One region of the Sphingomonas sp. CFBP 13706 genome, then DNA from elsewhere that is predicted to be linked to it. Evidence: riboswitches for the same ligand, from Rfam matches in the RefSeq annotation. Region 1 holds a riboswitch; the other holds the start of a gene.

Region 1 (11,400 bases):
GTCGCGGGCCGCGTCCGCGCCACCGACCAGCTGACGCTCAACGCCCAGGTCATCGCGTTCAACTGGAGCAAGTTCGACACGATCGATCTCGGCGCGCCGCTCAACACGTCGATCCCCGAAAACTACCGCGACAGCTGGAGCCTCGCGGGCGGCCTCGACTATGACGTCACGCCAAAACTGACCGTGCGCGGCGGTGTCCAGCGCACCAAGACGCCGACCCAGGACGGCCAGCGCGACGCGCGCGTCCCCGACGCCGATCGCTGGACCTATGCCGCCGGCGCCTCCTACCAGCTGACGCCGCGCATCGCGGTCGACGCCGCCGCGCAATATGTCGACTTCGAGAACACGACGATCGACCGCGCCACTTTGGTCGCGGGCAGCATCATCCGCACCAACGGCGCGCTCCGCGACGCCAGCGCGATCGTCACCTCGCTCGGCGCCCGCGTCTCGTTCTGACGCCGCCAGCCCCTCCCCATATCGGGGAGGGGCACCCTATCCCTTCATCCGGATCGTCAGCCCGGACACCGCGAGATCGACCGTCTCGACCGCAGCCGCGACCCGCTGGTTGAGCATCCCGGCCAGATCGCGGAACCGCCGCGCCATCGCATTGTCGGGCACGATCCCCATCCCGACCTCGTTGGTGACCAGCACCAGCCGCCCCGCGACGCGACCGATCGCGTCCAGCAGCGCGACGATCGCCGTCTCCGCATCGGCCTCCGCCAGCATCAGGTTCGACGCCCACAAGGTCAGGCAGTCGACCAGTATCACCCCGTCCGGCGCATCCGCCTCGACGATCGCCTCTGCCAGCGCGAGCGGCGCCTCGACCGTCCGCCACCGTTCGTCCCGCTCCGAGCGATGCCGCGCGATCCGCTCGGTCATCTCCCCGTCGAACGCCTGCGCGGTCGCGATATAGACCAGCGCGTGGCCACCTGCCGCCTCTGCCCCCGCCTCTGCCAAAGCCTGCGCATGGCGGCTCTTGCCCGAGCGCGCACCGCCGGTCACCAGCACCGTCTTTCCAAACCCCTGCACGACCGTCTCCTCCATCGCCTCTTGCGCTATCCCCGGCGAATGGCGAAGGCCAGCAGCAACGCCGCGGCATCGCCGGCGCAGGGGACGCATGTGAACGCGCTGATGGAACATGGCGGTCGGATCGACAGCGCGCAGGCGCTGTACCCGCACGCGCCGCGTCCCTGGCTCGACCTGTCGACCGGGATCAACCCCTGCGCGTGGGAGCCGCCCGTCGATCTCGCGGTCGACCTGCGCAACCTCCCCTCGCCCGCCGCGCTCGCGGCGCTCGAGGCCGTCGCCGCGCGCCATTTCGGCACCGACCCCGCGCGCGTCGTGGCGCTGCCCGGCACCGAGATCGGCCTCCGCCTGCTCGGCGAGCTCGGCCTGCCCGCCCCCGCCCGCCATGTCGGCCCCAGCTACGCGACGCACGAAGCGGTCTTCCCCGCGCGTATCTCGATCGACAGCCTCGCCGACGAAGCGGCCAGCGGCGGCACCATCCTGCTCGCCAACCCGAACAACCCCGACGGCCGTCTGGTCAGTCCGGACGCGCTTCGGCCAGTAATCGACCGGCTCCGCGAGCATGCAGGCTGGCTGGTCGTCGACGAGGCCTTCGCCGACACGCTCCCCGACGCCGGCCTGGCCTCGCAGCTTTCCGCAGAAGATCCCGTTATCCTGTTCCGATCATTCGGAAAGTTCTTCGGACTCGCGGGTGTCAGGCTCGGCTTCATGATCGCACCGCCCGGCATCGTCGCGCAGGTCCGCGACCATCTGGGCAGCTGGCCGATCTCCGCCACCGCACTCGCGATCGGCACCGCCGCCTATGCCGACCGCGACTGGATCGACACGACGCGAACGCAGCTCGTCACTCGCGCGGCCGCGCTCGACGCGGTGCTTCTCCGCCATGGGCTGACCACGACGGGCGCCTGCCCGCTCTTCCGCCTCATCGCAACAGACGACGCCAAGTCCCTGTTCGAACGCCTGAATATGGCGGGCATCCTGACCCGACCCTTCACCTATGACCCCCGCTGGCTGCGTCTCGGCGTCCCGGCCGACGCGGCCGCACTGGCGCGTCTCGACGCGGCACTTACGCATGGCTGATCCCGTCGCGCTCATCGCCCTCGCGCTCGACGCCGCGTTCGGCTGGCCGGAACGGCTCTACCGCCGGATCGGTCATCCCGTCGGCGCGATCGCCGCGATCATCGGCAGCCTTGAAAAGGCGCTCAACCGTCCGTCATGGCCGGACGTGACGCGCCGCATCGCCGGGGTCGCGACGCTCGTGATCACGCTCGCGGTGACGGGCGGGATCGCCTGGGGCGCGATCTGGCTGCTGACGACCTATCTCGGCGGCTATGCCTGGATCGGCATCGGCCTCCTCGCCGCCCCCGGTCTCGCGCAGCGCAGCCTCAACGATCACGTCGCCCCGATCGCCACTGCGCTCGGCAAGGGTGACGTGCAGGGCGCGCGGATCGCGGTCGGCCGGATCGTCGGTCGCGACACCGACCGGCTCGACTCCGCCGGCATCGCCCGCGCCGGAATCGAAAGCCTTGCCGAGAGCTTCTGCGACGGCATCGTCGCGCCGCTCTTCTGGCTGCTTATCGGCGGGCTTCCCGGGCTGTGGATCTACAAGGCGATCAACACCGCCGACAGCCTGATCGGCCACCGAGAGTCACGCTGGCGCGCGTTCGGATGGGCCTCGGCACGGATCGACGATCTCGCCAACTGGATCCCCGCGCGGATCAGCGGCGCCCTGCTGTGTCTCGCCGGCCCCGGCGGCTGGCGCGTGATGCGGCGCGACGCGCGCAAGCACGCCTCGCCCAATGCCGGCTGGCCCGAGGCGGCGATGGCGGGCGTGCTCGACCTCCGCCTCGCCGGTCCGGTCAGCTATGACGGCGTCACCCAGCTGAAGCCCTGGATCGGCAGCGGTCGCCCCGCCGCCACCGCCGCCGACATCGCCCGCGCGCTTCAGGTCTATCGCCGCGCCTGCCTGCTGCTCTGGATCGTCACGGGGGCGCTGCTGTGGGTGCGGTGATGCTTCAGGGCACCGGCTCGGACGTCGGCAAGTCGGTGCTCGTCGCCGGCCTCTGTCGCGCGCTGGCCAATCGCGGGCTCGCCGTCCGGCCCTTCAAGCCGCAGAACATGTCGAACAACGCCGCCGTCACCGCTGATGGCGGCGAGATCGGCCGCGCGCAGGCGACCCAGGCGATCGCCGCGCGCACCGCTGCGACCACCGACATGAACCCCGTCCTGCTCAAGCCGCAGGGCGACCGCAGCTCGCAGCTGGTCGTCCACGGCAAGGTCCGCGGCATCCTGCGCGCGAGCCGCTGGCGCGAGGGACGCGCGGGGCTGATGGACGACGTGCTCGCCAGCTATCACCGGCTGCGTGCGCAGGCGGACATCGTCGTCGTCGAGGGCGCGGGCAGCCCCGCCGAGATCAACCTGCGCGCCGCCGACATCGCAAACATGGGCTTTGCGCGCGCCGCCGGCGTCCCCGTCATCCTGATCGGCGATATCGACCGCGGCGGCGTCATCGCCTCGCTCGTCGGCACGCGCGCGGTGATCGATCCCGCCGACGCCGCGATGATCCACGGCTTCCTCGTCAACAAGTTTCGCGGCGACCCCGCGCTGTTCGACGACGGCTATCGCGCGATCGAGGCGCGGTCGGGCTGGCGCGGCTATGGCGTCATCCCCTGGCTCCCCGAGGCCGCTCGCCTGCCGAGCGAGGATGCGGTCATTCTCGAACACCGGACCGGTCACGGCCAGCAGGACGGCCAGGTCGTCATCGCCTGTCCGATCACCCCGCGCATCGCCAATTTCGATGATCTCGATCCGCTACGGCTCGACCCCGGCGTCACGTTGGTCATGGTCCCGCCCGGCGAACCGATCCCCGACGCCGACATGATCATCCTCGCCGGCTCCAAGGCGACGATCCCCGACCTCGCCTTTCTCCGCGCACAGGGCTGGGACATCGACATCCACGCGCACCGCCGCCGCGGCCGCCCCGTGCTCGGGCTGTGCGGCGGCTATCAGATGCTCGGTCGCAGCATCGCCGATCCGGACGGGCTGGAGGGTCCCGCCGGTATCGCCCCCGGGCTCGGCCTGCTCGACGTCGCGACGATCCTGTCCCCCGCCAAGACGCTCGAACGCGTCGCCGGCACCGCGATCGGCGCACGGTTCGACGGCTATGAAATCCATATCGGCGAGACCACCGGCCCCGACACCGCGCGCGCGCTCACGACCCGCGACGATGGCCGCCGCGACGGCGCGGTCAGTCCCGACGGGCTCGTCTCCGGCAGCTATGTCCACGGCCTGCTCGGCCTCGCGGATCAGCGCCGCGCCTGGCTCAGCCGGCTCGGGGTCGATGCGGTCGGGCCCGATCATTCGGCGTCGATCGACGCCGCGCTCGATGCGATCGCCGAAACGCTCGAACGCCATCTCGATATCGATGCGCTGATCGCATTGTCGAAGCTCGCCGGCTCAGACGCGGCCGGCAATGGCGAGCGCGACTAGCATCCCGGTTTCGACGAATTCGATCCCCGCACCGTGGCAATCCCCCGATACGCCGCCGACCCGCCGGATCAGCCACCAGCCGAACAGCGCGATCAGTGCAGGGGCCCCTGCAACGGCATGCACAGGCACCCCTAAACACCCTGTTACGCACCCCCAAAAGACCAGATCGTGCACCCTGATCTTCCCTGCCACCATCCCTCCCAGCCCGCCCTCGCGGAGCAGCGGCACCCACCGCGCCCAGCATAACGGCCCCATTCGCGCGAGCATCGGGACGAGGATCACGACCGCCCATCCCTGCGCGGAGACGGCGTGCAATAAGACAAGTTTTGCAAGAAGTTGCAGGACGATCATCACAACGCCGAAGCTGCCGATATGCGGATCGGCCATCACGGCGATCAGCCTGTCGCGATTGCCATGCGCGGCACCCAGCCCGTCCGCCAGATCTGCCAGCCCATCCAGGTGCAAAGCCCCTGTAATCGCTACCCAAATAGTCAGCGCGGCGAGCGCACCGGTCCACGGATCGACCTGCGCGCCGACCCACCCCGCTCCCGCGACGACCACCCCGATGCACGCCCCGACGACCGGATAACACCGGATCGCCGCTGCAAAATCCTCTGCATCGGCAACGACTTGCGGCATCGGCACGCGCGTCAGGAAGCCGAAGGCGACGATCAGCCGCTTCACGAAACCGGATCCGTCTGCAGCCCCACGATCTGCGCCGTCCGGTCCGGCCAGATCCGCAAACTAATCAGCGCCGCATAAGGCAAATCGAACGCCCAGAGCTCGCGAAACCCGAACCCGCAAAGCGATTTTAACGCCGCACGCATCGCTCCGCCATGTGTCACGATCAATGAGGGTTCAGGTGTAAGGTCTTCTATCGCATCGGTAATTCTCACGACCAGATCGCTCCACCGTTCGCCACCCGGTGGCGGTGCACTGTCCGGATCATCCCAGAACCGCTGCAACGCCGCAGCGTCGATCTCCGCCGCAGCCAGCCCGTCCCAGTCTCCGAAATCCAGCTCCCGCCACCGCGCATCAGTCGTTGGAGCAACCCCCCGCTCCCGCCCGACGGCATCCGCAATAGCCTGCGATCGCATGAGATTAGAACAGACCAGCCCCTTGAAATCCAATGATTTCACCCGCGCCACACAGGCCGCCAGACCCTCCGCCGTGACCGGACTATCAGTCCGCCCCAGCATCCGCCCGCCCAGTTCAGGCGCACCATGCCGCAACAGGTGGAGCAGGAACGCCCCACTCACGCCACCGACACCCCCGCCTCGGCAAACGTCGCCATCCCGTCATGCGCCGCCAGCGCCGACCGGATCACTCCCACCGCAACCGCCGCCCCGCTTCCCTCCCCCAACCGCATCCCAAGTCTTAGTAAAGGCTCGAGTTTCAGCGCGGCGAGCAGTCGCTCATGCCCCGGCTCAGCCGAACAATGTCCGGCAATGCAATGCTCTGTGATGCCAGGATACGCCGCCGCGATCGGTGCGATCGCCGCCGACGAAATGAATCCGTCCAGCATCACCGGCACCCCCGCCAGCCGCGCCGCCACCACCGCGCCAGCGATCGCGACGATTTCTCGCCCCCCCACCCGCCGCAACGTCTCGAACGGCTTACGCGGGAAATCAGCATGCCGCCCAATCCCCGCCTCGACCACCGCGATTTTCCGCGAGATTCCCGCAACATCAACTCCCGTCCCCGGCCCAACCCAGCCGGCGGCGGTTCCGCCGTAACTGCGCAGACACAGTGCTGCGGCCGACGTCGAATTGCCGATCCCCATTTCGCCAACGACGAGCAAGTCGAGCCCCGGCACGACGACGTCGGCGCCAATGTTGAGTGCGACGAGACACGCGGCTTCGTCCATCGCCGGCCCCGTCGTGAAATCTGCCGTAGGGGTTTCCAGATCGATGTCGGCGATGACGAGCTCGAGCCCGACGGCATCCGCCAGCGCATTGATGGCCGCGCCCCCATGGCGGAAATTCTCGACCATCTGTGTGGTTACGGAAACCGGGAAAGCGCTCACCCCGTGCACCGCAACGCCGTGATTTCCGGCGAAAATCGCCGCTCGCGCACGCTCGAACCGCGGCCGCTCGCGCCTCTGCCAGCCCGCCATGAAGACTGCGAGGTCTTCAAGTCGGCCGAGTGATCCGGGCGGCTTGGTCAACTGTGCTTGCCGCAGCGATGCGGCCCCTCGCGCGGCTTCGTCTGCCGCAGGAAGGGCCTCCAGCGCCGCCTCGAACGCCGCGACCGTCGGGAAAAGCGTCACTGCGCGACATAGCCGGCGGGGGGCGTCCGGGTGATGAAATGCCCCTTGATCCCGGCGGGCCACTGCCGAAACGGCACCTGCCCCTCCGCACTCTCCGCATGCAGCACGGCATAATCGAGGATCGCTCGCGCAGCCTCCTCATCCGGCGTGAAGCGCCCCAGCACATAGCCGATCTTCGCGGGCCCACGAACATGGATGGTGCAGAAGTCCTGGCAGGCGAACAGGCACGGCATCGCCTGCACCGCAATCCCGGCATAGCGCGGATCACTCGCCTGGACCGCCTGCAACGCCGCGACGAGTCTCGCACCGCCCCGCATGCCCTCGGCATCGTCCTTCGCATCGGTGGACGCGCGGCAGGTGCTGCAGGCGACGACGGCCGCACCGTCTTCGGCGGGAACCAGTAGATTCGGCATTGAAACCCCATGACATACGCGCCCGCGGCACAGGCCGCAGGCTGGTTATGTCGTCGCGCGGGTTTACCCCCGTCCGCTCGGCGCACCCTGGCCGGACGAAAGACGACTGCGACGGGCAGGTCTCCTGGCTCACGGGTCACAGCCCTTCGCGCCGCCTTCTCGGGACCGGGATCCCAATGGCATGTTGGCACGATGGCTCGCCGCTTACAGTTGCAGGGGCAGCCGGGGTTCTCCCGTTCCCTTTTCATCCCCGTCGCCGAGGAACCTGTCGCGGTCAGAGGGATAGGCCGGGCAAGCGGCCCGGGTCAATCGCCCTGCGCGCTGTCACGCGTCAGCGGTACCACGACCGGTACGCCCTCGATCGATCCGAACCACGCCCGAACGCCATAGGTCTCACGCAGCCGCGCCGGCGTCAGAACTGCCGACGGCGCGCCGTCGGCCACGAGCCGTCCTGCGTCGAGCACGAGGATACGATCGCAATAGCGCGCGGCGAGCCCCAGATCATGCAGCACGGCGATCACCAGAACGCCGCGCGCGGCCTCCGCCCGCAGGATGTCCATGACCGCGATCTGATGCGCGGGATCGAGCGATGCGAGCGGCTCGTCGACAATCAGCGCCCGCGCCTCGACCGCGAGTGCCCTTGCCAGCAGGACCCGAGCCCGCTCGCCCCCCGAGATTTCGGTCGCGACACGCGCGGCAAGCGGGGTCACGTCCGCCACCGCCATCGCACGGGCAATCGCATCACGATCCTGCTGAGAAATGCGCGACAACGGTGCGAGATGGGGCAACCGGCCCAGCGCGACGAGACGCTCGACAGTCAGCGGCCAATGAAGACTTTGACCCTGCGGCAGATACGCGACCGTCTGCGCAATCTCGCGTCGCGAGCGCTCCGCCAGCGGAACCCCGTCGAGCAGGATCTCCCCAGTAGCGGGAACCAGCCCGAGCAGCGCCTGAACCAGCGTCGATTTGCCCGCCCCATTGGGGCCGACGATCCCGATGAGCGCGCCGCCCTCTGCTGCGAAGCTGACATCGTCGACCACGACCCGCCGTGCACGGCGGACGTTGAGGCGGTCCGCGGAGAGGGCTACCACAGCCGCCGCTCGCGCATGAGGTGGACGAGGAACACCGGCACGCCGAGAAACGCGGTGACGACCCCGAGCTTGAGTTCGTTCGACGTCGGGATCACCCGGACCAGCACGTCGGCAAAGGTGAGCAATGCGGCCCCGCCCAGTGCGGAGGGCAGCAGGATCGCCGACGGCGAACGATCTGTCATCGGCCGGACGAGATGCGGGACGATCAGGCCGATGAACCCGATCGCGCCCGATACCGCGACTGCGCCGCCGACCCCGATCGCCACCCCGACCAGCATCCGAACGCGCGTCCGACGCAGATCGACGCCGAGCGCGCGCGCGCCATCCTCGCCAAGCGTCAGCGCGTCGAGCGCATGGCTGTCCCAGGCGACCAGCACCATGCCGAGTGTGATACAGGGCAGCGCCAGCGCGACATGGCTGAACGACCGGTCTTCGAGCGACCCGAGCAACCAGGTCATGATCTCCATCGCCGCAAACGGGTTCGGGGACAGGTTGAGCGCAAGACTGACCCCCGCGACGGCCAGCGTTCCGACCGCGATCCCCGCGAGGATCAGTGACAAGGCGCTTTGCGACCCCGCCGACAGCACGAACAGCAACCCCAGCGCCGCGAACGCCCCGGCGATCGCCACAATCGGCAGCATCGCCGGGTAAAGCTCCGCCAGCCCGAAATACAGCGCGATCACCGCGCCCAGCGATGCGCCGTTCGACGCACCCAGCACCGATGGCTCGGCCAACGGATTGCGCAGGAACCCCTGCAGCGCGGCACCCGAAAGCCCCAGCATCGCGCCGACCGCCAGCCCGAGGATCGCGCGCGGCAGACGAAGTTCGAACAGGATGGCGCGTTCGATCGGATCGCCCTGCCCGCTGAGCGCCCGCACGACATGCGCCAGCGGGATCGCCGCGCTACCCACCGCGACCGACGCGGCGCCGGCCAACAGCGCAAGCAGCGCGAGGCCACCGACCAATCGCGCACGCGTCACGCGTTCCATAGTGCCAGATCCCACCGCATCGATTTCCGCCTAGCGCATAAGCGGCCGCTGCGGCAGGGCTTTGCGCATGCGCGGCCGCCGTCTCCTGACCATCCTGATGATCGCCGCCGCCGGCGCACCTGCCGCGGCGGCGGCGCCTAGACCGCCGCGGCGTATCGTCTCGCTCAACCTGTGCGCGGACCAATATCTTCTGGCGCTCGCCGACCCCGCACAGATCGTCGCACTGACCCGGTTCGCGCGCGATCCGAACATGTCCGCTGCCGCCAACGCCGCGCGTACCATGCCCGTCAGCCGCGGCAGCGCAGAAGACGTGCTGATGCTGCGTCCCGATCTGGTCATCGCCTCGCCGTTCCGACGCCAGACGGTCACGGCCGTGCTGGCCGGACGGCACGTCGATACGCTCGATCTGCCCCCCGCGGACAGCTATGCCGCGATCGTGTTGCAAGTCCGTCAGGTTGCCGCGGCCATCGGCCACCGCGATCGCGGCGAAACGCTGATCCGCCGGATGGACACCGCGCTTGCACAATTGCCGCGCGCGCCGGGAGTTGGTCGTACGGCAGCCTATTATCAGCGTCGGGGTTTCCTGACCGGTACCGGCACGCTCGTCGACGAACTGATGCAGCGTCTCGGGCTTGCCAATCTCGCGACCCGGCTCGGCAAACCGGCACTATCGCAACTGTCGCTTGAACAGATGGCGCTCGCACGCCCGGACTATCTCATAGTCGAAAGCGCCACCGACCACGTGACCGATCAGGGCACCGAAATGCTGCATCATCCGATTCTCGACGGGATTCCCCGTCTGCGCATCCCCGAGGCGTGGACCGTCTGCGGAGGTCCCGCCTATGTGCTGGCCGCGCGAAGCCTCGCAGCGCAGTTGCGCACGCCGCGTCCGACCGTTCCTCGCCGCGACCGTTAGAACTCAACGCCGGCCTGGGCCTTGACCCCGCCCCGGAACGGATGCTTGACCTGCCCCATCTCGGTGACGAGATCCGCCGCGGCAATCAACGCCTCGGGCGCGTTGCGTCCCGTCGCCACGACATGCGTCATCGCCGGTCGCGCCGCGAACCCCGCAAGCACCTCGTCGAGTGGCAGATAGTCATAGCGCAGGACGATGTTGATCTCGTCGGCGATGACCATCGCATAGCTCGGGTCGAGGATCATTCGGCGGACCTCGTCCCACCCTTCGCGCGCCACCGCGATATCGCGGGCCCGATCTTGCGTATCCCAGGTAAAGCCCTCGCCCATCGGCTTGAATTCGACCAGATCGGGAAAGGCGTCAAAGATGACCTTCTCGCCGGTCGTCATCGCACCCTTGACGAACTGTACGATCCCGACCTTTCGCCCATGCCCCATCATCCGCACCGCCATGCCAAGCGCCGCGGTGGTCTTGCCCTTGCCCGGTCCGGTGTGGACCATCAGCAGGCCCTTCTCGATCGTCTTGGCCGCGACGATCTTGTCCTGGACGACCTTCTTCTTGGCCATCCGCGCCGTGTGCTCCGCCTCGCTCCGCATCAGAATGCTGCCTTCACGCCGGCATAGGCGCCGCGCCCCTGGCCAACATAGCTGAACACCTCCTCGTACCGCTCGTCGAACAGGTTTTCGACCCGACCGAAGACCGATAGCCGGGGCGTCAGCTTGTACGCCGCGTTCAGGTTGACGAGGACATATTCCTGGAGCGAAACGCGGACAGGGACATAGCTCGGATCGGTATAGGCATCGTCCTGCTGCCGGCCATTATACCGGACGGTGAGGGTCGCCGAGGCGCGCTCGTCGCGGCTGAATGCGGTCATGTTGACGCTGCCGATATGGTTGGGGCGCCGGATCTCCACGCCCCCGTCCTCGCGCGCCTTCAGATAGGTATAGGCGAGGTCGAAGCGCAGTTGTGCGATCGGTCGGGCTGTGGCGAACACTTCGACGCCATGCTGCGTCGACCGCGTATCGCGGTTGCCGGGCGTCGCGACGAAGTCGGGGGCAGGATAGGTAGTGAAGATCTCGTTCTTCAGCCGACTGTCGAAATAGGTCGCGCCGATCGTCGCACGATCCCCCCCGAAAGCCTGTTCGACCCCGGCTTCCCACCCCTTTGACTTTTCGGGCGTGAGGTTCGGATTGCCGATGTAGCGACC
Region 2 (11,400 bases), on a different contig from region 1:
AGCCCGTGCTTGTCAGCGGGCGCCGCCAGCGCCTCGACCGGCGGGAGCCCCTGCTGCGCGGCGGCCAGCGCGGCGCGCAACGCGGCGGCATCCGCGGCCGTGTTGAAGCCAAAACCGGCGACGATCATGCCGGATACGTCCATTGCACCACCGGGAACTGCGCGCGCCACCCACGTCGCGTCCCGATCGGCACCGCCTGCGCCACCTCGATCCGCATCAGGCTCCCCCCCTGCGCTGCCTGCCACTGCGTCAGCAGCGCCTCCGATTCGAGCGTCACCGCATTCGCGACGATCCGCGCGCCCTGCTCGACCCGCGGCCACAGCGCGCGCAACAGCGCCTCGGACAGCCCGCCGCCGACAAACACCGCATCCGGGCACGCTCGCTCGCCAAGACAATCGGGCGCCCGCCCCTCGACCACCACCAGCCGGTCGACGCCCAGCGTCGCGGCATTGTCGCTGATCCGCCGCGCGCGGACCGGATCCGCCTCGAACGCGGTCGCGCGCGTCGACGGATGCGCCAGCAGCCAGGAAATCCCAATCGATCCCGATCCCGCGCCGATATCCCACAGGCTCTCGCCCGGCTTCGGCGCGAGTGCGGCCAGCGTCACCGCGCGGATCGGCGACTTGGTGATCTGCCCATCATGCGCGAACCAGGCGTCGGACAGCCCCGCCTGCGGCAGGACCGCGCCCGCCCCGTCGAAGACGATCCCGACCGCGACCGGATGCGCGATGTCGTCGAACGCGATCGTCGCGGCGGTCGCATCGCGGATCCGTTCGCGCGGCCCGCCCAGCGCCTCGAGCACGTGCAGCACCGACGCACCGAACCCCGCCGCCTCCAGATACGCCGCCAGCCCGCAGACCGCCGCCCCGTCGCGCACCAGCACGATTGCGCGCCGCCCCCGCGCGATATGCGGCCGCAACCGCCCGAACGGGGCGGCGTGTAGCCCCAGGCACGTGCAGTCCTCGAGTCCCCAGCCGAGCCGCGCCGCTGCCAGCGCGAAGCTCGACGGTGCGGGATGCGCGGTCCACTCGCCCGGCCTCAGATGCCGCGTCACTGACGTGCCCGCGCCGAACCAGAACGGATCCCCCGATGCCAGCATCACCACCCGCCGGCCGCGATGCCCGATCAGCCGCGCGATCCCGTCCTCGAACGGCACTGGCCAAGCCTCGACCGCCCCCCTAAGCTCGCCGGCAAGCGCCAGATGGCGGGTCGCGCCCGTCACGATCTCGGCATCGGCCAGCGCCGTGCGCGCCGCGGCGGACAGCCCGGCCACGCCGTCCTCGCCAATCCCGACGATCGTCAGCCACGGAGCCTCAGTCATTCCGACCATCTTGCTTCTCGGCGGCACCACCGAAGCCAGCGCGCTCGCCGCACGGCTGGCGGCGCGCGGCGACCCGACCGTGCTGAGCTATGCCGGCCGCGTCGCCAACCCGCGCGCGCAGCCGGTCCCCGTCCGCATCGGCGGCTTTGGCGGCGTCGACGGCCTCGTCGCCTGGCTGCAGGAGCACCGCGTCACGCATCTGATCGACGCGACACACCCCTTCGCCGCGCAGATGCACCGCCATGCGGTCGACGCCGCGGCGCAGGCGGGCGTCTCGCATGTCGCGCTGACCCGCCCCGCCTGGACCCCGGTCGCGGGCGATCGCTGGCACCGCGTCGCCGGCATCGCGGACGCGGTCGCCGCGCTCGCCGGGCCGTCGCAGCGCGTGATGCTCGCGCTCGGCCGGATGCATGTCGACGCTTTCGCGCGGCAGCCGCAACACGACTATCTGCTGCGTTTCGTCGATACGCCCGATCATCCGCCGCCGCTGCCCCGCCACCGCCTGGTCGTCGACCGCGGCCCGTTCGACGCGGTCGGCGACACCCGGCTGATGCGCGACCACGCCACCGAACTGGTCGTCTGCAAAAATGCAGGCGGCAACGGCGCGGCGGCCAAGCTCGTCGCCGCGCGCACGCTCGGCCTGCCGGTGATCATGATCGACCGCCCGGCGCTGCCCGCGCAGCACGCGGTCGATACGGTCGACGCGGTGCTCGGCTGGCTCGATCATGGCGCCGACCGCGGCGTGTAGAGGATCGGCCCCGCCGCCCGCGCGATGATCCGCGTCAGGCTCGACCCGACGATCACCATCGTCCGCATGTCCGCCATCTCCGCCCGCGCCGCGGTCAGCGTTTCGATCGACAGATGTTCCTCGGGCGTCGACACTGCGCGCGCGAACAGCACCGGGCGATCGTCGCCGCACGTCGCGCGAAGGATCTCGAACGCGCGGACCAGCCCGTCGGGTCGCGCCTTCGATCGCGGATTGTAGAAGGCGATCGCGAAATCGGCCTCCGCCGCCAGCCGCACGCGTCGCTCGATCAGCGCCTGGGGCTTCAGATTGTCCGAAAGGTTGATCGCGCAGAAATCATGCCCCAGCGGCGCGCCCGCGCGCGCACTCGCCGCCAGCATCGCGGTGATCCCCGGCAGCACGCGGATGTCGATCAAGCCCCACGCCGCCGGCCCCGCCTCGAGCGCCTCGAACACCGCCGCTGCCATCGCGAACACGCCGGGATCCCCCGACGACACGACGACGACGCGCGCGCCTTCCGCTGCCAGCTCGAGCGCATGGCGCGCGCGGTCGATCTCGACCCGGTTGTCGCTCGCATGCAGTGTCAGACCGTCGCGCGCCGGAACCCTCGCGATATAGGGGATATAACCGATCACGTCGGTCGCCTCGGCCAGCGCCGCAGTGACCTCGGGCGTCACCAGCGCCGCATCCCCCGGCCCCAGCCCCGCAATCGCCAGCCAGCCGGTCCCTGCGCTCAGGGTCATGGCCGCCGCCCCTGCCCATGAATCAGCAGGATCGCGAAATAGGGCGTAACCGCATCCGCCTCGCACAGCCGCGTGACCCGCTGCTCCGCCATCGCCGCATATTCGACCAGCCACGCCGCCTCCTCGCGCCCCGCGGCGGCGACCGCGCGGCGCAGCTTGGCGAGGTGGCGGCCGATCTTCATCACCACCAGCGCATCGGTGTCGCGGATCCGCCGCACCAGATCCGCCTCGGGCAGCGTCCCCATCACCACCGTCAGCACGTCGTCGCCCCAGGTGATCGGCGCGCCGCTCGCGGTCCAGGCGCCCGACATGCCGGTGATGCCGGGGACGACCGCGACCGGCGCGACCCCCTGCAACCGCGTATAGAGATGCATGAACGATCCGTAGAAGAACGGGTCGCCCTCGCACAGCACCACCACGTCCTCGCCGCCCAGCGCCAGCGCCGCGAGGTGATCGATGCACCCCGCGTAAAAGCCCGACAGCCGGTCGTTGTAGCGCGGATCGGACAATGCGATCTCGGTGGTGACGGGATATTCCATCGGATATTCGATCACGTCGTCGCGCAACATCCCCTCGACGATCCGCCGCGCCTGCCCCGGCCGCCCCGCCTTGCGGAAATAGGCAACGTGCCGCGCGCCGCGCACCAGCCGATCAGCGCGCACGCTCATCAGGTCGCACGCGCCCGGCCCCAATCCGACGCCGTGGATCGTGCCCGTCACCACCGCCTGCCCCGGCGGCGGCACCAAGGTCGCGGAGGGCTCCGCCACGCCGATCATTCCGCCGCGCTCGCGAGCGCGTTGATCGCCGCGACGGTGATCGCGCTGCCGCCCAACCGCCCCTCGACGATCACGCACGGCACCGGCTGCGCCGCCCACAGCGCATCCTTCGATTCGACCGCTCCGACGAAACCCACCGGACAGCCGATGATCGCCGCGGGCCGCGGACAATCGGGATCCTCCAGCATATTGAGCAGGTGGAACAGCGCAGTCGGGGCATTGCCGATCGCCACCACCGCACCCGCTAGATGCGGCCGCCAGAACTCCAGCGCCGCGGCCGAGCGCGTCGTCGCCATTTCTCTCGCCACCGCGACCGTCTCGGGCGTGTGCAGCGTACAGATCACCGCATTGTCCGCCGGCAGGCGCGCGCGCGTGATCCCCTCGGTCACCATCCGCGCATCGCACAGGATCGGCGCGCCCGCCCGCAACGCCGCGCGCGCAGCACGCGCGAACCCAGGCGAAAAGCGGATATCCTTGGCCAGCGCGACCAGCCCCGCAGCGTGGATCATCCGCACCGCGACCGGCTCCTCCTCGGCTTCGAACCGCGCCAGATCCGCCTCGGCACGGATCATCGCGAACGACTGGCGATAGATCGCGGCCCCGTCGGTCTCATAGGCATAGGGCATCAGGCGGCTCCGGACGGCTGGGAGAAATGGGCGATAATCTGAGCGGGTTCGAGCGCGCCGAGCAGCGGCGGCGCGCCCGCGCGTGCGTGCAGGGCAAGATCGAACCGCCCGTCGCGCCCGGTCAGCACCACGTCCGCAGGCCTCGCACGCGCGCAGCCCTTGGCGCATCCCGACACGTGCAGGCTGCCAGCGACCAGCGGTGCCAGCCGCCGCGCGAGGTCGCGCGTCGCGGCGCTCGCCTGCGGACAGGCGGGCGCGCCGACACAGGCGTCGACCCCGGCGCGCACGGCGCTGCGGTCGCGCGCGCCATCCGCCACCCCGCCTTCGAGGATCAGCATCCGCCACGGCGTCACGCGGATTGCCGTGACCGGGTCTGCGGCGATCCGGTCGCGCAACTCGACTGCCGCGATCCGCCCGAAGCCGAGCGCGACCGCCGCGCCCAGCGGATGCGCCCCGGCTTCGGGCGGTGGCGCGGTGGGCGCGGGAACCAAGGTCGCGGGCCCCGGCACGGCCGCTGCGTGGCGCGCCATCCGCCCCGCCGCCGCACCGCCGCTGTCGACGAACCACCGTGCCAGCGCGATCAGTGCGTCGACTGCGGTGTCGCGCGTCACGCCCACCCCCGCCGCGCGCCCCTCGCCGCGCACCAGCAGCCTGCCGTCCGCCGCACGCTCGACCCGGAAATCGGCGGGCGCGCAGGTCAGCACCGGCGCAGCGCCCGCATCAATCGCAAAACCAACCTTGCCAGGCAGCACCGGCAGGTCGGACAGCCGCTCGCGCAACGCGGTGGCGATATGCTGCGTATCGTCCCCGTCCCGCCAGTCGGGCGCGACCAGCATCGCGCCGCGCGCCTCGCGCTCCGGATCGGGGTCGATCAGCCCGACCGCCAGCAACGCCTCGACCAGCCCCCGCCATCCCGCCTCGGTCACACCGCGGATCTGCAGGTTCGCGCGGCTGGTCACGTCAATCTCGCCATTTCCCCACGCCATTGCCGCATCACACAGCGCGAGTGTCTGCGCGCGCGTCAGCCGGCCGAGCGGCGGGCGGATCCGCACCAGCAGCCCGTCGCCCGCCGCCATCGGCCGCCACGCATCGGGGCACCATCCCTTGACGACGAACGCGCTCATGCCGGCAGCGCAAGCTGCGCGAGGATCGAATTGCGCCGCGTCGGCCACAGCCCGGCCGCGTGCAGCGCCGCGAACCGCGCGGTCATCGCCGCCAGCGCCGCGGGGTTGGCGCGTTCCAGAAACGCGCGCACCGCGTCGCGCCCCAATGTCGCGTCATAATAGAGGTCGATCAGCGCGGGCGACACCACCCGCGCCAGCTGCGCGAACATCGCCATATGGTCGAGCGTCGCGGCGATCTCCGCGCCCCCGCGAAACCCGTGCCGCATCATCCCCTCGACCCAGGCCGGGTTCGCCGCCCGCGCATGAACGACCCGCGCAATTTCCTCGTCGAGCGACCGCGCACGCAGCCGTTCCGGATCGCGCGCATCGAGATGATACAGCGCCGCGCCCTTACCCCCGGCAACCGCCTGCGCCGCCGCGAACCCCGCCTCGTGCGCGGCATAATCCGCGGCGAGCAACAGGTCGGTTTCGGGCAGGTCCTGAACATGGACGAACGCGTCGGCGGCGGCGACCCGGTCGCGGATACCCGCCGGATCGGACCGCGTCGCACCGTCATCGCCCGCCCCGTCGAGCGCGTGGCACGACGCCGCCAGCCATGCCGCCCCCGCCGCCGCCCGCGCCGCCTCGCCGTACGTCTCGCCCGCATCACCAAGACCCAGCCCGTAGCGACCCGGCTCGGGCCCATAGACCCGCGCACCGACGGCAGCGCCGACGAACGGATTCCAGTCGCTGGGCTCGTCGCGCAGCGCCAGCGCGCGCACCGCCTGCCCGAACATCTGGCCGAGCGCGGGAAACGCATCGCGGAACAGCCCCGACACACGCAGCGTCACGTCGATCCGCGGCCGGTCGAGCCTGGCCAACGGCAGGATCTCGACCCCCGTGACGCGGTCCGACGCGTGATCCCAGACCGGTTCCGCGCCTAGCAAATGGAGCGCCATCGCAAACTCCTCGCCCGCGGTCCGCATCGTCGCCGACGCCCACAGGTCAACGACCAGCGCGCGCGGATAGTCGCCCTCATCCTGCAGATGCCGGCGGACCAGCTCGTCGGCCAGCCGCACGCCCTGCGCATGCGCCGCGCGCGACGGCACCGCGCGCGCGTCGGTCGCATACAGGTTTCGCCCGGTCGGCAGGACGTCGCTGCGTCCGCGCCACGGCGACCCCGACGGCCCCGCGGCGATCCGCCTGCCCCGCAACGCGCTCAGCAGCCCGTCGCGCTCGGCCTCGCCCTGTTCGCCACGCCCATAAACGTGCAGCCCGTCGCCGAACTGGCTCTCCTTCACGTCGCACACGAACGTGTCGATCCGGGTGATCGCCTCCGCCTGGCTCGTCGACTCGTCGAGCCGCAGCGTCGCCGCCAGCCCGGTCGCGCGCGCCTCGTCGGCGATGTCGCGCTGCAGCCGGTCGCGGCGCGCGGGGTCGAGCCCGTCGGCGGTCGAAAACTCGTCGAGCAACGATTCGAGCCGCCCCAGCCCCGCGCCGCTGCGCGTCGTCGCGGCCGGCGGCGGGACATGGCCGATCGTCACCGCGCCGATACGCCGCCGTGCCTGTGCCGCCTCGCCCGGATCGTTGACGATGAACGGATAGAGCACCGGCATCGCCCCGGTCAGCGCCTCGGGCCAGCATTCTCCCGACAGCGCGACCGCCTTGCCCGGCAGCCATTCGAGCGTCCCGTGCGCGCCGACATGGATCAGCGCATCACTCCCCCGCGCGTGCAGCCACAGATAGAAGGCGACATAGGCATGACGGGGACAGCGCGACAGGTCGTGATACTCCCCGACCCGCGCCGCGCTGCGCCCGCGTTCGGGCTGGAGCGCGATCACCACGCCCCCCCGCTCGACGCCCGCGAACTCGAACGCGCCGTCGATACAGGCCGGATCGTCCTCGGGCGCGCCCCAGCCTTCCTCGAGCGCATCGCGCAACACGGCCGGCAAGCCCCCAAGCGCCGCACGATACGCCGCGACCGGCCACGCGATCCGCCCCGTCGCCAGCGCCTCGGCCAGCGCTTGCGGCGCCGCGCCGCCGGTCGCATAGCCCGCCGCCGCCAGATCCTCGACGATCGCGTCCGCGGACGCCAGCGCGTCGAGCCCGACCGCATGCGCCATCTGATAGTCCTTGCCCGGATAGGTCGACAGCACGACCGCGGGTCGCTGCTCCGCGACCGGGCGCTCCGCCAGCCGCACCCACGCGGTGACGCGCGCGACGATTGCGGCGATCCGCTCGGGATCGGCCCGGTGCTCGCGCCGCGCATAGCCGAGAGCGTCGTCGCGGACGCCGTCCTCCTTGAAGCTTGCGACGCCCGCGAACAGCCGTCCGTCGACCTCGGGCAGGACGACGTGCATCGCCAGGTCGGCGGGGGACAACCCGCGCGTCGACCCCCCCCAGGCGGCGCGGTCCGACGTCGCCAGCGCGACCTGGAACACCGGCACCCCCGCCCCGTCGAGCGGCGAGCTGTCGTCCGCGCCGCGGCCGGAAAAGGCGGTCGCGTTGACGATCGCCGCCGGGGCGAGCGCGACGACCCAACGCGCCAGCCACCCCGCCGCGCCCGGCGCCTTCAGCGACGGCGCGAACAGCCCGACGACGTCGAACCCCGCCGCACCCAGCCCGGCATGCAGCGCCTCGATCGGGTCCAGATCCGCGGCGGTCAGGTAGGAGCGGTAGAAGATCAGCAGGATTCGCGGCCGCGTCGCGGTCATCGCGAACGCCGCGGGGCACGTCACACCATCCCGCGGCTGCCACCCGCCGACCTCGGGGACCGTCTTCACCCCCGCGACCGGCCCGGCATAGAGCCCCGCCGCCAGCGCCATCTGCGCCAGCGCGGCTTGCGCCGCGACCGCGCCGCCATCGTCGCACAAGGCGGCGAGCCGGCGCAGCGTCGACACCGGCACCGTCGACGCCGCATCGAGCCGCGCGTCGATCCGCCCGTCCGCAGGCAGCACCGCCAGCGCGATCCCCCGCGCCCGCGCCAGTGCCTCGACCTGCTGCAACCCATAAGACCAGTAGGACCGCCCGCCGATCAGCCGGATCACGATCCCCTTCGCGCCTTCACCCCCCGCCAGCGTCCGCTCGACATAGGTATCGACCGACAGCGGATGCGCGAGCGCGGACAGGTTGGCGAGCCTGAGCGACGGCAGCGGGCTTCCACTCGCCGCCGCACGCCGCCACCCGGCCGCGAACGCGCCGAGATCCCCGTCCGAAAAGGACAGGACGACGAGGTCCGCCGGGCTCTGCGCGAGGTCCTGCGGGACCGCGCTCTCCTCCAGCCCGTGGCTTTCGCGGAAGACGACGTGCATCGCCGTCAGCCCTGAAGCGCGGCCCGGATCCTTGCAGGGTCGATCCGGTCATGCTCGGCGATCACCACCAGCCGCGTCTGCCGCGCCTCGTCGGCGCGCCACGGCCGGTCATATTGCGTCCGCACCCGCGCACCGACCGCCTGCACCAGCAGCCGCATCGGCTTGCCCGTCACCGCGGCATAGCCCTTCACGCGCAGGATGTCGGCGTCGCGCGCCAGCGTCTCGATCCGCGCGGCGAGCGCCGCCGGCTCCGCGATCTCGCCAAGCTCGACGATCATGCTGTCGAAATCGTCATGCTCGTGATCGTCCGCGCCATCATGATGCGACGGCCGCGCGGCGATGTCGTCCTCCGCCGCCGCGTTCAGCCCCAGCACGACACGCGGATCGATCACCCCGTCGGTCAGCGCGATCACCGGCAGCACGCGCGCGGATTCCGCCGCGATCACCGCGCGCGCCGCGGTGATCCCCGCCTCGCCTGCCAGATCCGCCTTGGTCAGCAGCACCAGATCGGCACAGGCGAGTTGGTCCTCGAACACCTCGGCCAGCGGCGTCTCGTGATCGACGCTCGGATCGACGCGACGCTGCGCCTCGATCGCGGCGAGGTCGGGCGCGAACCGCCCCGCGGCGACCGCTTCCGCATCGGCCAGCGCGATCACCCCGTCGACCGTGATCCGCGACCGGATCGCGGGCCAGTCGAACGCCTTGAGCAAAGGCTTGGGCAGGGCGAGCCCCGATGTCTCAATCAGGATATGGTCGGGCCGCGGGTCGAGCGCGAGCAACGTCTCGACGGTCGGGATGAAATCGTCCGCGACGGTGCAGCAGATGCAGCCATTGGCGAGCTCGACGACATTTTCGGCCGGGCAATCGGGGATCGCGCACCCCTTCAAGATGTCGCCGTCGATACCAAGCGTGCCGAATTCGTTGACGATCACCGCGAGCCGCCGGCCGCCGGCATTGCGGATCAGATGACTGATCAGCGTGGTCTTGCCCGCGCCGAGGAATCCGGTGACGATGGTAACGGGAATCTTGACCAGGGTCGGCTGGGGGTCGGTCATGCGATACTCTCCGGGCGTCGGAACGACAGCCACGGACGGACGCACGCCCGCAGCCACACGCGCGCACGACCTGACGGCCGCACGCGTTCGTCGCTCAGACGGAGTACCGTGCCGCGACCATCCCCTGGATCAAGGCAAGAGCGACCATGACGCTGGCAGGTCTCCTGGCTCGCGGGTCGAAGCTCGATGCACGCCTTCCCAGGTCCCGTGACCCAGTGGCTGCCCCCGCATCGGGGGCCTGTGCGTCTCGCTCACCGCTTACAGTTGCAGGGACAGCCGCGGCATTGGGAGGCAAAGCTCCCGCACCGCATTCCCATTCAAGCCCCGAAGGGCACCGGCGCGATCTGTTGAGGTTCGGTAGAACCAAACCTCGGGGTTGTGTTTAGAGGAGTTTGGGGACGGTGCCAATGCACCTCACCTCCGTCATCCGGACGAAAGTCAGGACCCAGAGCCACGCGTAATGCGCTGCCTGGCCCTGGGTCCCGGGTCGAGCCCGGGATGACGACGCTGCTTGTTATTCCCGCACCACCTCGATCTCGTCGAACCGCTTCCACCGGTAGATCGCGAAACTCAGTACCCAGCACGCCACGAACAGCGCGATGATCGCAAAGCCCAGCCCGTTGAAATTCTCGCCCAGCGCCGAAGCAACGTCCCACACGCCCCCGCTCAGGCCCAGCTTCGACGCCAGCAGCGCGAGCGTCTCGATCCCGCCGATCGCGATCGCGACGATCGCCGAGATCAGCGTGATCGTGATGTTGTAATACAGCTTGCGGATCGGCTTCACGAACGCCCATTCATACGCGCCAAGCATCACCACCCCGTCGGCACTGTCGACCAGCGCCATGCCGGTCGCGAACAGCACGGGCAGCACCAGCACCGTGCCGATCGACAGCCCGTCCGCGGCCTGGCTCGCCGACAGGCCGAGGATCGCGACTTCGGTGGCGGTGTCGAACCCCAGCCCGAACAGGAAGCCGAGCGGCGCCATGTGCCAGCTGCGCGTGACCAGCCGGAACATCGGCCGGAACAGCCGCGCGAGCAGCCCGCGATTGCCGAGCAGCAGGTCGAGATCCTCCTCGACATAGCGCCCCCCGCCGCGGACATGGGCGAAGGTCCGCCACACCGATCGCAGGATGATCAAGTTCATCGCCGCGATCGTGAACAGGAACAGCGCGGATATCAGCGTCGCGATCACCCCGCCCGCCTGCTTGAACGCCTCGAACTGCGCCAGCGCACTCGCGGTCAGCGCGATGGCGACCGCGGCGATCAGGACGATCCCCGAATGGCCGACCGCGAACCAGAAGCCGACCCCGATCGGCCGTTGCCCGTCCTGCATCAGCTTGCGCGTCACATTGTCGATCGCCGCGATATGATCGGCGTCGACCGCATGGCGCAGGCCCAGCCCCCAGGCGAGCATCGCGGTGCCCAGCATCAATGGCTGCGCCTGGAACAGCGCGAACGCCCATCCCCAGGCGGCGATATTGGCCGCCACCAGCATCGCGAACATCCAGCCGATCCGGTGTCGCGTCGAACGACCGGCGGTCCGCCCGGTCATGATCTTGGTCATTGGCACATCCCCGGCGTCCGACGAGGACGGGGGCCTGCCGCGAACGACCGGGACGCGCGCCGACCGGACGCCCTGAGCGGCCGGCATGCGTCGCCGATGCGGCCCCCGCCGCATGGTCGTCGCTCAGACGGCGTTCACCGTGCCTCGGCCACCCCC

The links. Region 1 has a riboswitch for cobalamin ahead of IFS44_RS02245 (DUF1636 domain-containing protein). Riboswitches for the same ligand answer to the same signal wherever they lie in the genome.
Region 2: linked by a shared signal. The riboswitch ahead of cobW (cobalamin biosynthesis protein CobW) and the one ahead of IFS44_RS02245 (DUF1636 domain-containing protein) in region 1 are both predicted to bind cobalamin.

The regions. Positions count from the first base shown of each region.
Region 1 is NZ_JACYVM010000001.1:501,081-512,480, forward strand. Features, by position in the region: gene IFS44_RS02205 (OmpP1/FadL family transporter) at 1-456, shown strand, start outside; gene cobU (bifunctional adenosylcobinamide kinase/adenosylcobinamide-phosphate guanylyltransferase) at 493-1,044, opposite strand; gene IFS44_RS02215 (threonine-phosphate decarboxylase) at 1,069-2,106, shown strand; gene cbiB (adenosylcobinamide-phosphate synthase CbiB) at 2,099-3,037, shown strand; gene IFS44_RS02225 (cobyric acid synthase) at 3,025-4,515, shown strand; gene cobS (adenosylcobinamide-GDP ribazoletransferase) at 4,483-5,199, opposite strand; gene IFS44_RS02235 (histidine phosphatase family protein) at 5,196-5,774, opposite strand; gene cobT (nicotinate-nucleotide--dimethylbenzimidazole phosphoribosyltransferase) at 5,771-6,784, opposite strand; gene IFS44_RS02245 (DUF1636 domain-containing protein) at 6,781-7,197, opposite strand; cobalamin riboswitch at 7,295-7,481, opposite strand; gene IFS44_RS02250 (ATP-binding cassette domain-containing protein) at 7,503-8,288, opposite strand; gene IFS44_RS02255 (FecCD family ABC transporter permease) at 8,282-9,277, opposite strand; gene IFS44_RS02260 (ABC transporter substrate-binding protein) at 9,345-10,193, shown strand; gene cobO (cob(I)yrinic acid a,c-diamide adenosyltransferase) at 10,190-10,789, opposite strand; gene IFS44_RS02270 (TonB-dependent receptor plug domain-containing protein) at 10,789-11,400, opposite strand, start outside.
Region 2 is NZ_JACYVM010000002.1:395,759-407,158, reverse strand. Features, by position in the region: gene IFS44_RS05240 (cobalamin biosynthesis protein) at 1-128, opposite strand, end outside; gene cbiE (precorrin-6y C5,15-methyltransferase (decarboxylating) subunit CbiE) at 125-1,330, opposite strand; gene IFS44_RS05230 (cobalt-precorrin-6A reductase) at 1,320-2,069, shown strand; gene cobJ (precorrin-3B C(17)-methyltransferase) at 2,045-2,809, opposite strand; gene cobI (precorrin-2 C(20)-methyltransferase) at 2,806-3,585, opposite strand; gene IFS44_RS05215 (precorrin-8X methylmutase) at 3,582-4,211, opposite strand; gene IFS44_RS05210 (cobalamin biosynthesis protein CobG) at 4,211-5,335, opposite strand; gene cobN (cobaltochelatase subunit CobN) at 5,332-8,625, opposite strand; gene cobW (cobalamin biosynthesis protein CobW) at 8,631-9,680, opposite strand; cobalamin riboswitch at 9,818-10,034, opposite strand; gene IFS44_RS05195 (HoxN/HupN/NixA family nickel/cobalt transporter) at 10,195-11,232, opposite strand.